One region of the Desulfitobacterium sp. genome, then DNA from elsewhere that is predicted to be linked to it. Evidence: riboswitches for the same ligand, from Rfam matches in the RefSeq annotation. Region 1 holds a riboswitch; the other holds the start of a gene.
What was found. A riboswitch is a leader RNA that binds a small molecule or an ion and turns the genes downstream of it on or off. The one in region 1 is predicted to bind molybdenum cofactor.
Positions count from the first base shown of each region.

Region 2: another riboswitch for molybdenum cofactor. It lies ahead of AC1U9U_RS08940 (molybdopterin-binding protein); the one in region 1 lies ahead of modA (molybdate ABC transporter substrate-binding protein).

Region 1 covers NZ_CEVWNY010000029.1:5,520-11,165, forward strand. Annotated here, with positions in the region: gene AC1U9U_RS06625 (LL-diaminopimelate aminotransferase) at 1-657, shown strand, start outside; gene AC1U9U_RS06630 (substrate-binding domain-containing protein) at 678-1,682, opposite strand; molybdenum cofactor riboswitch at 1,844-1,973, shown strand; gene modA (molybdate ABC transporter substrate-binding protein) at 2,076-2,894, shown strand; gene modB (molybdate ABC transporter permease subunit) at 2,928-3,620, shown strand; gene AC1U9U_RS06645 (ATP-binding cassette domain-containing protein) at 3,620-4,273, shown strand; gene AC1U9U_RS06650 (ABC transporter ATP-binding protein) at 4,432-5,199, shown strand; gene AC1U9U_RS06655 (ABC transporter permease) at 5,192-5,646, shown strand, end outside.
Region 2 covers NZ_CEVWNY010000047.1:15,543-21,188, reverse strand. Annotated here, with positions in the region: gene AC1U9U_RS08945 (VWA domain-containing protein) at 1-851, shown strand, start outside; gene AC1U9U_RS08940 (molybdopterin-binding protein) at 920-1,942, opposite strand; molybdenum cofactor riboswitch at 1,939-2,074, opposite strand; gene AC1U9U_RS08935 (Crp/Fnr family transcriptional regulator) at 2,187-2,891, shown strand; gene AC1U9U_RS08930 (4Fe-4S dicluster domain-containing protein) at 2,888-3,478, opposite strand; gene AC1U9U_RS08925 (M42 family metallopeptidase) at 3,741-4,751, opposite strand; gene AC1U9U_RS08920 (M42 family metallopeptidase) at 4,882-5,646, opposite strand, start outside.

The DNA.
Region 1 (5,646 bases):
ACCTTGACTAAAGATGAGCTGAAGGTGTGGATTGATTATGCCCGGGAAAACAAATCCATTATTCTTTATGATTCGGCCTATGAAGCTTTTATCCGCGAAGAAGGAGTTCCCCGCAGCATTTATGAAGTAGAAGGAGCCCGGGAAGTGGCTGTTGAATTCCGCAGCTTCTCCAAAACCGCCGGCTTTACCGGGACCCGCTGTGCTTATACCGTTGTGCCTAAGGATCTACTCGTCTATGACTCCAAAGGGGAGGGTCATAGCCTCAATAAACTCTGGCTAAGGAGACAAACCACCAAGTTCAACGGTGTGTCCTATCCTGTTCAAGCAGCAGCCGCTGCTATTTATACCGAAGAAGGGAAGAAGCAAATCCGCGAAACCATCGATTACTACATGGAAAATGCCCGTATTATTCGGGAAGGATTAGTGGAAGCAGGCTTTAAAGTCTTTGGCGGCGTCAATGCCCCTTATATCTGGGTGAAGACACCAAAGGAGATGGGCTCTTGGGAATTCTTCGATAAGCTTATGAAAGAAGCTCATGTCATTGGAACACCCGGTGCGGGATTTGGAGCCAACGGCGAAGGCTATTTCCGCCTCACTGCCTTTGGCACCCGTGAAAATACTCTGAAAGCTATTGAGCGGATCAAGACTCGGATGTAGGGAACGGCCTGTGCCGTTCCCTACACTTCTCCCATGACCTTCCCCATATCCGAAATATCATAGCCGCCGATCCCGGCCACCTCATTGCGGTAGGCATCTGATCTTAAAATACTCCATAAAGCTTGGAAATGGGGCATAGACAAATCCTCTTTGCGGACAACAATATCATAACGCTCCTTATGCAAGGGAATAAAGTCCAGAGAACTGACTTGCATGGCAGCTTTTTCGATCCCCAGTCCTACATCCGCTTCCCCACGAGCCACACGGCTGGCTACAGTCATATGGGACATTTCTTCATCTTCATAACCTTGAATGGACTGATGTGGGATGTTACCAAGGCGGATCTGTTCATCAAGAAGAACCCGAGCTCCCGAGCCGCGTTCACGATTAACAAAGCGTACATCCGGCCTAGCCAAGTCACTCCAGGTAAGGATCTTTTTCGGATTATCTTTGGCCACATAGAAGCCTTCCATACGGTACACCAGGTTAATCACGCAGGCAGGATGCCCAGGTAATAAATACCGAACATAAGGTAGATTGTAATCATTCGTATGGCTATCCCACAAATGGGTTGTAACAACATTGGCTTGGCCCCGATAAAGAGCAATCAGGCCATCCAGGCTGCCGCTGTATTGACGTAAGAATCGAACCTGGGGGAATTGCTTTTGTAAATGGCGGGTTAAAATATCTAAAATAATATCCTGCCCGCAGATGACTAAGCCCTGATCCGTAAGGCCCCGAGTGGCTGCGGAAGGTGCCGGTGCCGCAGGTGCCTCCGAAGGTGAAAGAGGAATAGCAGGTGAAGCCGGCGACAGGGGCAAAGGGATTACCGAGGGGTCGGATGAAGCAGTATTACGTCCTTTGGATTTACTGATGTAATTATCCAGATCAAGGCTTTCAATACGGAATTTTCGTCCGATACGGTAAGCTTTTAAATCTCCCCGTTTAATCATTTCATAGACGGTGAATTTAGATATCTTAAGGATATTTGCGACTTCCTCAGGAGTATAGGTCACATTGGCCAAAGGTATCTCCCCTTTAGTACGTTTATTTATGGCTTTATATCTTGATATTAATTATAGCATATAATATAATGTAGCTAAAGTTAGGTTTAGTTAGCTTATGTTTAGTTATTAGCCTTTAAATTGGGAATGTAAATGAATTTGTGTAAAGGCCGATATAATTTAATAATGATTATCTCCGAGCCGGACAACCTAATGGTTTCTAAGGTTTAAGGCCAGGGCTGGTTAGCCCTCGGGGTATATTCGGAAACGAATATGCCTTCACTTTTGAGAAGGAGGTGGCGGTCTACGCTTATTTTAAGCATGCCGTAGCGCACTCTCGTTTTGGGGGTGTTATTTTTTAGCTAGGAAAAGGTGAGTAATAGCAATTAAATTATTTTTTTGGGGGGCATAAATATGATAAAATTCACTAAAGTTATGGCATTCACGGGTTTAGCTGTGGCACTTGTCTTAAGTGGTTGTGCCGGCAACAGCGGCTCCGGCTCTAATGATAGCGCTAATTCAAGTCAAAATAAGAAAACAGAAGTGATTGTTTCTGCTGCAGCCAGTTTAAAAGATTCGATGGAAGAGATCAAAACCCTTTATGGAGATAAAAAACCGGAAGTAAAGCTGACGATTAATTTTGGTGGGTCAGGTACTCTTCAGCAGCAGATCGAACAAGGGGCTCCGGTAGATCTTTTTATTTCTGCCGGGAAGTCTCAAGTGGATGCTCTTGTGGACAGGAATTTGATGATTAAGGACAGTGTTGTGGATTTAGTGGGTAATGATTTGGTTCTTGTGGTGGGAGCGGATAATACCGATATTAAAACCATCCGGGACTTAACCCAAGCAAGTGTTGCCAAGATCGGTATAGGAACGCCGGAATCTGTACCGGCTGGGAAATACGCCAAGGAAGCCTTTGCTTCACTTAGCCTTTGGGATAGTTTACAACCAAAATTTGTCATGGCCAAGGATGTAACTCAGGTGTTAAATTATGTAGAGACAGGCAATGCCGAGGCCGGAGTAGTCTATCAATCGGATGCCCAGGGTTCCACGAAGGTCAAGGTGGTAGAAACTTTCCCCGCCGATAGTCATAACGCGATTATTTACCCGGCGGGAATTGTTTCCGCTACCAAGAATAAAGAGGTAGCCGGGGAGTTCTTAGCCTTCTTGCAAAGCGCTGAAGCCCAAAATGTCTTTGCTAAATATGGATTCAAAACCGGGAACCTAAAATAACTGTAAAACTGGCGCTTAAATGAGGAATAAGCAATGGACTTTGATTTTTCGCCGATTATTTTATCCATAAAAGTTGCTATAGCCGCAGTCCTGATTGTGGTCTGTTTTGCTATCCCCATCGCGGCTCTGATGGCCAAACGGGAATTTCCGGGGAAGGCACTCGTAGAATCATTTCTTACTCTGCCTTTGGTTCTGCCTCCATCTGTGGTAGGATTTGTCCTTTTATATCTTTTTGGCAAAAACGGTCCCGTGGGCAAGCTGTTGGCGGAATTGTTCAATGTTACCGTGATTTTCAGCATTTGGGGGGCGGTAATTGCCGCTGCGGTAGTCTCTTTTCCAATGATGTATCAATCTGTTAAGGCAGCCATTGAAAGTGTGGACCCCCAGTTGGAAAGGGCCGCCCGGACCTTGGGCGCGGGGGAGTTGCGGGTCTTTTTCACGATCACCATTCCTTTAGCTTGGAACGGCTTGGTGGCAGGGTTTGTTCTCGCCTTTGCTCGTTCTCTGGGGGAATTTGGGGCAACGCTAATGCTGGCCGGCAATATCCCCGGTAAGACTTCAACCATGCCCTTAGCCATTTATTTCGCCAGTGAAAGTGGGAATGCCCGGGAAGCTTGGGTTCTTGTCTCAATCATGGTTTTGTTTAGCTTCTTGGTAATTTTCGGGTTGAATCACTGGGGTAAAAGCAAAGGTAATTCAAACCATGCTAAGGGGAGGGAAGCTTAATGCTCAAGGCCAAATTTCAAAAAGAGCTTCCGACTTTTACCCTGGCAGTAGATCTTCTGGTGGACAATCATATACTTGTTATTGTTGGTCCGTCCGGGGCGGGTAAAACCACAATCCTTCAATGTTTGGCCGGGCTGCAAGAGCCCTCTCAAGGAGAAATACTGATTAATGACAAAACTATCTTCTCCTCAGCAGAAAAAATCAACCTTCCGGTACGCAAGCGACGGATTGGCTATGTTTTTCAGGACTATGCCCTTTTCCCTCATATGAATATCGAAAAAAACGTGCTTTATGGGAAGCCGCAAGAGGGGTCTGACCTAAGGAAAAGCCTTTCTGTCACGGAAATATTGGACCTCCTCAAGATCGGACATCTCTGCAAACGCTATCCCAGCCAGATCTCGGGAGGCGAAAAGCAGCGGGTAGCCCTGGCACGGGCCTTGATGACCGAACCGGAGCTTCTTCTTTTAGATGAATCTTTATCGGCTCTTGACCCCGATACCCGGGCACTTCTTCAACAGGAATTGCTCAGAGTGCAGAACCAATGGCAGATCCCCTTTATTATGGTAACCCACGATTTTCGGGAGGCGGAGATACTGGGGAGCCAGATTATCCGAATCGACCGGGGTGTTCAGGAGAATATCAAGGTTATTTAAGAACCCTTTCTCGACAACGAGAAGGGGATTTTTTTATGCCGGAACACTCACTCATTCCTAAGGGTTTCAATACACTATTACAGATCAAGTGATTCGAAGAACTTATCCAATCTGCGGACGAGTCGGCTAAAGCTTGCAAAGAAAAGGGGGGATGACCATTGAGGAAGGTTGTGGAGCTACATAACCTTGGCATGAAATATCAATCTCTAAACGGGGAAATCAACGCCCTAACGGATATCAATCTTGATGTCTACGAGGGTGAATTTATCAGTGTTGTCGGTCCAAGTGGGTGTGGCAAATCAACACTTTTGTCTATTATTAGCGGCTTGATTTCCCCCACGGAAGGAAAAGTTCTCATTGATGGTGAGGTAGTAACTGGAACATCAAAAAAAATCGGGTATATGCTGCAAAAGGATCACCTCTTTGATTGGCGGACCATTCTGCAAAACATTCAGCTGGGTTTAGAAATTCAAAAAACCATTACTCCTGAGGCCAAGGCTTATACAGAGCACCTTTTGCAAACCTATGGGCTTTACGAGTTCCGCAATAAGTATCCAAGCCAGCTCTCCGGTGGGATGAGGCAACGGGCAGCCCTGATTCGTACCCTGGTAACCAATCCGCAAATTCTACTTTTGGATGAGGCTTTTTCGGCGCTGGATTATCAAACCCGTCTGGCAGTAAATGAGGACATCTACGACATTATCAAAAAGGAGCACAAAACCGCTATTATGGTCACCCATGACATCGCAGAAAGCATCAGTATGTCGGACCGGGTAATTGTCCTAACCAAGAGGCCCGGCACAGTAAAAAAGGTCTATGGGATTAATATTGGTCTTGAAAAAAGAACGCCCTTAAAATCCCGTGAGATGCCAGGATTTCGGACCTACTTTCAAGGAATATGGAAGGAGCTGGATGTTCATGTCTAACATTTCTTCTGAGCATAAAGCCTTTCTGAGGAAAGTCCGGATGGATAAGATCAAGGTCCGGGTAACCCAAGCATTGATCCTATTCCTGGCGATAGGACTTTGGGAAATCTTTGCACGATGCAAAATAGTTGATCCTTTCATCACCAGCCAGCCTACCCGGGTACTTCGGACTATTGCCACCCTGCACGCGGAGGGAGTGTTGATTCACCATATTGCCGTTACCTGCATCGAAACCATTGTGGGCTTTCTGCTGGGGACCATTTTAGGAACCATCATCGCCATCGTGTTTTGGTGGTCGGAGTTCATCTCCAAGGTTTCCGAACCATATCTGGTCATCCTCAATAGCCTGCCGAAAATTGCTCTGGGACCGATCTTTATCGTTTGGATTGGGGCCGGTCCGGCGGCCATTATCGTTATGACCCTGGCGATTTCCCTGATTGTTACGAT
Region 2 (5,646 bases), on a different contig from region 1:
CGGAAGCAGAATGGCAAAAGTATGAGGATTTTAGAAACTTTTGGAATAGCCATATTCGCATGGTACTTTGGCAGGACCGCCTAAAATCCCAGAATCAATGGCAAGCACTACGTCAAATAAATTGGCGCCATAAGCCTTTAGACTCCTTTACTGCTGACGAAGAAGGTATGGTTCATCAGGCACTGCGGCAAATGGGCAATACTCTGGCAGTACACCCGGGTTTGCGCAAAAAGAAGGCAACCAGCGGCACCCTGCGGATTTCTGCTATCATTAAAGAAATGCTGCAAGGAAAAGGACGAATATTTCACTTAGAATATGAAAAATTTGCTTTAAAGCATCCTGAGCTTATTATTTTATGTGATGTGTCTAATTCAGTGGCTCCTTTTTCGCAATTTCTCCTCTATTTATGCAAAAGAATCAAGTCCCGCTTCCGTAAGGTTCGGATTTATCTATTTATCGATTGCATCTGGGATATTACCCGGGAGGAATGGTTGGGCACTGAAGACTCTATGGAAGAAATTCGTTCTTGGGGACGTAAACATTCCTCCGGATTTACCGACTATGGTAAAGTATTTAAGGATTTCGCAGTGGATTATTTGCCTGAGCTTTCCGCCCGTGGGACCATACTTATTTTAGGCGATGGTCGAAATAATTTTCGCCCCGCCCAAACCGAGTACTTAATGGAAATTCGCGAAAAAGTTCATCGCATTTATTGGCTGAACCCCTTAGAAGAAAGCGATTGGATCAATCCCGATAATTTAATGAGTGAATATAAGTATTATTGCACGAAGGTTTTCCGTTGCCGAACCATTAACGACCTTTGGCAAATCTCTCGTAGAGTATTCAACTAAAAAGATGAGAGTAGTTATACCATTCTCATCTTTTTACATCTTTAATTATTATTCTCTATCCCCTATTTCTATTTCCCAAAGGAGCAATGCGGATAAGTGCATTGGGGACATTCCAAGCACAAGCCGCCATGTCCGTATTTGGCAATCTCCAAGCGGGTAAGCTTCTCACCCGCCAGGATACGAGTGGCGACTAGGTCAAAAACCGTTTTTCGGGAATACATAACGCATCCTGGCAAGCCCATGATCGGGACACCGTCAAGATAGGCCAGTAAAAGCATCGCGCCGGGAAGTACAGGTGTGCCATAGGTAACCAATTCCCCCCCTAAGCCCTTAATGGCAGTAGGAGTAAGATCGTCGGGATCAACAGACATGCCCCCGGTAACCAGAACCATCTCGGCACCGTTTGCAAGATGTTCCCTGATTTTTGCTTGGATCATTTCTACATCATCATCAGCAAAGGATTGTCCTAAAAGTATTGAGCCCCATTCCGCCACTTTGCTTTGCAGAACCGGTCCAAATTTATCCTGAATTCTGCCGTGGTACACCTCACTTCCGGTGGTTACCACGCCCACTTTTTTCTTTTGAAGGGGACGGATTTGAAGAATGGGTTCTTTGAATTGACCGGCGATCTTTTCAGCTTCCAAAATAACCTTTTCATCGACCATCAGGGGCACTACCCTAGTTCCGGCAATTTTGTCCCCCTTCTTAACCGGACGATGGTTATGCAGGGTGGCCAAAATAATATACTCTAAAGAGTTTAAGGCGTAGATGCCTTCCTCAGAGGCATAAATTAAACCGTCAATCTCGGCGATTAGATTAACTTTGCCTTCTTTGGTTTCGCTAAACCTTAGTCCCGGTCCGGCTACGGCTTTAGCGAGACGTTCAGCTGCTTCGTCTTCATGAATAAGACCTGGGGTCTGATCCCAGACAAAAATATGCTCTTTACCCATGCTCAAAAGTACCGGAATATCTGCCTCAGTTACGATATGGCCTTTTCTGAAGCGGGCATCCTTTGTCTTTCCCGGGATAATTTGGGTCATATCATGCATTAGTACGGCCCCGACTGCATCTTGAACTCTGATTTTCTGCATTGCTTGCAAGTCCTCCTTTTCTTTGCGGAAGGCATGTTCATTTCTAAACACACCCCGGTTTCAGTTAACCCTGAAACGGCCCAAATCCGTAGAAAATTCGTTAGGAAATTAGGCTCGGCTACGAATATTATAAATCAAAAATCACAATCAGGGAATGACCTAAATGGATTAATAGAGGATTTCTTGGTAGGAATAGCGAACTTGTGAAAAATAAACTCATTGATAAAGAGGGTGAAAGCCGATCATGGCTGAAAAAGCATTTGGGTTTGATAAATTTATAAGTAATCCCCAATGGAATGGGTTGCCTGAATCATTTTGGGAATACTGCACTGCTCACGGCCGGGTTCGTAATTACGCCGCCAAGCAATTCATTTTCTTTTCCGGTGAAGAAAGTAATTCAGTATATTTTTTGCTTAAAGGTCGTGTCCAGATCTTACTCATGAGTGAGTTTACTGAAAAGATATACCGAATTCTCCAGGCCCCGGCCTTTTTTCCGGAAGTAGTTTTAGATAATAAAGTATACCCTTACGCAGCCATTACTGCCGAGACATCATCAGTATTCGTGCTCGAACGCAAGCTATTACTCAAATATATTAGGGAAAACCCCGATTCTCTCTGGCCCTTTTATCAAAGCATGGCCTTGGACCAACGTCGAGCCTATCGCCAAATAAAAAACATCGCACTTGGTGACGCTCGCTCTCGCTTGGGGGCTAAAATATTTGCTTTGGCTCATGTCCATGGTAAAAAGGCCCCCGAAGGTATCACTATCCAAATCCCTCTCTCTTCTACGGATCTAGCGGGAATGTGTAGTTTGGCCCGCGAGTCGGTTAGCCGAATTCTGGGGGAGCTTAAAGACTTAAATATAATCAAGATGGAAAAGAAGCAAGTTACTGTAATCAGCATTGAACATCTGCGGGCATGGATTCATGAACGTCAAAGCTCTATTTAGTTCGTGCGGTCAAGAAAGTGGCTGAGCCTTTCTAAGGGTAGACCGTGTTCAAGATAACCTTTTAGAAATTCGCGGATTTTATCGATTACTTGGGGAGTTTGCAGTTTTTCTTCGAATATCTGGGCAAGCCGGGGATGCCTTCCTAATTTCCCCCCTAAATATAGAACCCATCCTGATTCACCGGGGATGATTTTACCCGAACTACACGCACGAATACAATCGCCACAGCCAATACAAAGCTTTTCATCGAAATGGATCCCCTCTTGCCAAGATAGGGCATTTTCTTGGCAAGCATGAAGACATGCCTGGCAGCCGGTACAGTCCAAGTCGGTAAATTGAGGGGTTAGATAGCCGATAATGCCGATATCTTTAATTTGAGGCTGAGAACAGGCATTAGGGCAACCGGCAATACTTATTTTTGGTAAATGATGATAATGTACTATAGGAAAACGCTTGGCTAGCTGCGAAGGTAAATTCTGATCATTTAGCATTTGATTTAGACTCTCATAGAGAAAGGTCCAGTCCTGGGTAGCTTTACAGCAATTCCGGCGACAGTGTTCTAAGACATAGCCCTGATCCTTAGTCATTATTGTCCTCCATATACGATTATTAGTTATAAAGTCTTTATCTATTTTAACATCTGTAAATTGTTTTTTTGTGTCTCAAGTCACACTTCCGGGATCTGTAAATCTCCACTTTTGGGGAGTGATGCTTAAAATTCACTTTTTGCCGAAAAACGTCTACATTTTACATACAAATAGCCGATTCCTACTACTCACTAAGTAATGGGAATCGGCTTTTCTTGGTCCAATAGCACTTTTCATTCTGCGTCTGCTCATTAAAGGCCCATTAAAGCTCAGCAGGGCCTGCCAAGAGAGCTAGCAGCAGGTGCAGTGCCCCTTCAACGTCTCCTTGGTCCACTGTTTCCGATGGACTATGGATATAGCGAGTGGGAATTGAGAGCACTCCTGAAGGTATTCCTCCCTTAGTCAGATGAATAGCACCGGAATCAGTACCGCCATATTCTAAAACCTCCCATTGATAGGGAATATTATTGGCTTCAGCGGTTTGAGCCATCCAGGCCTTCACTTTGGGACTGGTAATCATCGAGCGATCTAAAACTTTAATCGCCACCCCTTGTCCCAATTTGACGTCCATGGGATGAGCTTTGGGGGTATCTCCGGTACCGGTTACATCCAAAGCAATGGCACAATCTGGTTCAAGAGCAAAGGCGGCAGTTTGGGCACCACGTGTCCCTACTTCCTCCTGAACAGTAAACACGAAATAGACCTCATGATTTGTATTTAGACGTTTCATAGCTTCGATGGCGAGAAAACAGCCAACCCGATCGTCCAAAGCTTTGGAAATGATGCGTTTTTCGTTTTTGATGTAGTTCCCGGCAAATACTGCGCTATCGCCAATGCGAACACGGGCTTTGCTTTCCTCAAAGGAGGTTGTTCCGATATCGATATAGAGTTTATCAAGCTTCAAGTCACTTGGTTTTTCAAGTTTTTCGACACCGATAGTTCCCACTAAACCACTCTGAAAAACTACCCGCCGCTGAGGTAAACCTTGAACATTGACGCCGCCAATGGGAGCAAATCGTAAAAAGCCTTTTTCATCAATATGAGTAATCATTACCCCGATTTCATCAGCGTGTGCGGCAATCATAATCTTTTTGCCTTTACCATGCCGAATAGCAATAAGGTTGCCAAGAGCATCAGTGGTGATTTCATCGCAATAAGGACGGACTTCTTCCGCAATAAGTGAAGTTATTTGTTCCTCAACACCCGACGGTCCAAAACTTTGAGTTAATCGTTCTAACAATGTATAGTCCAAGGGATTTTGAGCAAATGCCATGAAAAATCCTCCTTTAACCTGAATTTGTAGCTTCTTAACTTCCGCTAACGCAGCACTTTGGGGCTGGCATCACTTGCTTCATGGAGCAAGGCCAAACCTTTGGGTAATACCTGTGGAGTTCTAGGCTCGATTATGCAAACGAACTTTCTAGGGGAATGGCCTTTAAGATTAGATCCACGAGTTTTAGGGTATTCTCAATGTCTGTTTCCGCCAGGACAGATGCCGTGGAATGAATGTAACGGCAAGGAACACTTATGGCAAGAGTAGGTACTCCGGTCCGGCTGGTGTGAATCTTACCGGCATCATTGCCCCCCTTATGCCCTCTCCGGAACTGAAAAGGTATACCATTTTTTTCAGCTAGCTCCGTTACCCGTTTTAGTAGCTTGGGCTGATACAAAGTTGAGCTATCCATAAGGGAAATAGCCGGGCCATCGCCGGGCTTTGTGACCCATTCCCCTTCTTCTACCTCCAGCATATGAGCGGAAACTGTTCCCTCCAGAACAATGGCTAATTGAGGCTCTGCATGGTAAGCAGCAATTGTCGCTCCCCTAAGACCAACCTCTTCTTGGACAGTAAAAGCTCCTACAAGATTAAGCTGATAATCCCTTTTCAATAGTTCTGTAAGTATCGCGCAACCCACTCGATCATCAAAGGCTTTGCCCTTTAAATACCCTTCTCCTAAGGTTTCGGTCTCAGTGGCGAAATAAGCATAATCACCTATTTTTACATACTTCTCGGCTTCCTCTGTGGATTTGGCACCAATATCAATATAAAGCTGCTCCAACTTTAAGGCTTGTTCCCTTTCTTTAGGTTTTTGCAGATGAATGGCCTTAGCACCGATAACCCCCATCAAGGAATTAATCTTTACAGGCTTTGAGACTAAAATCCGTGGATC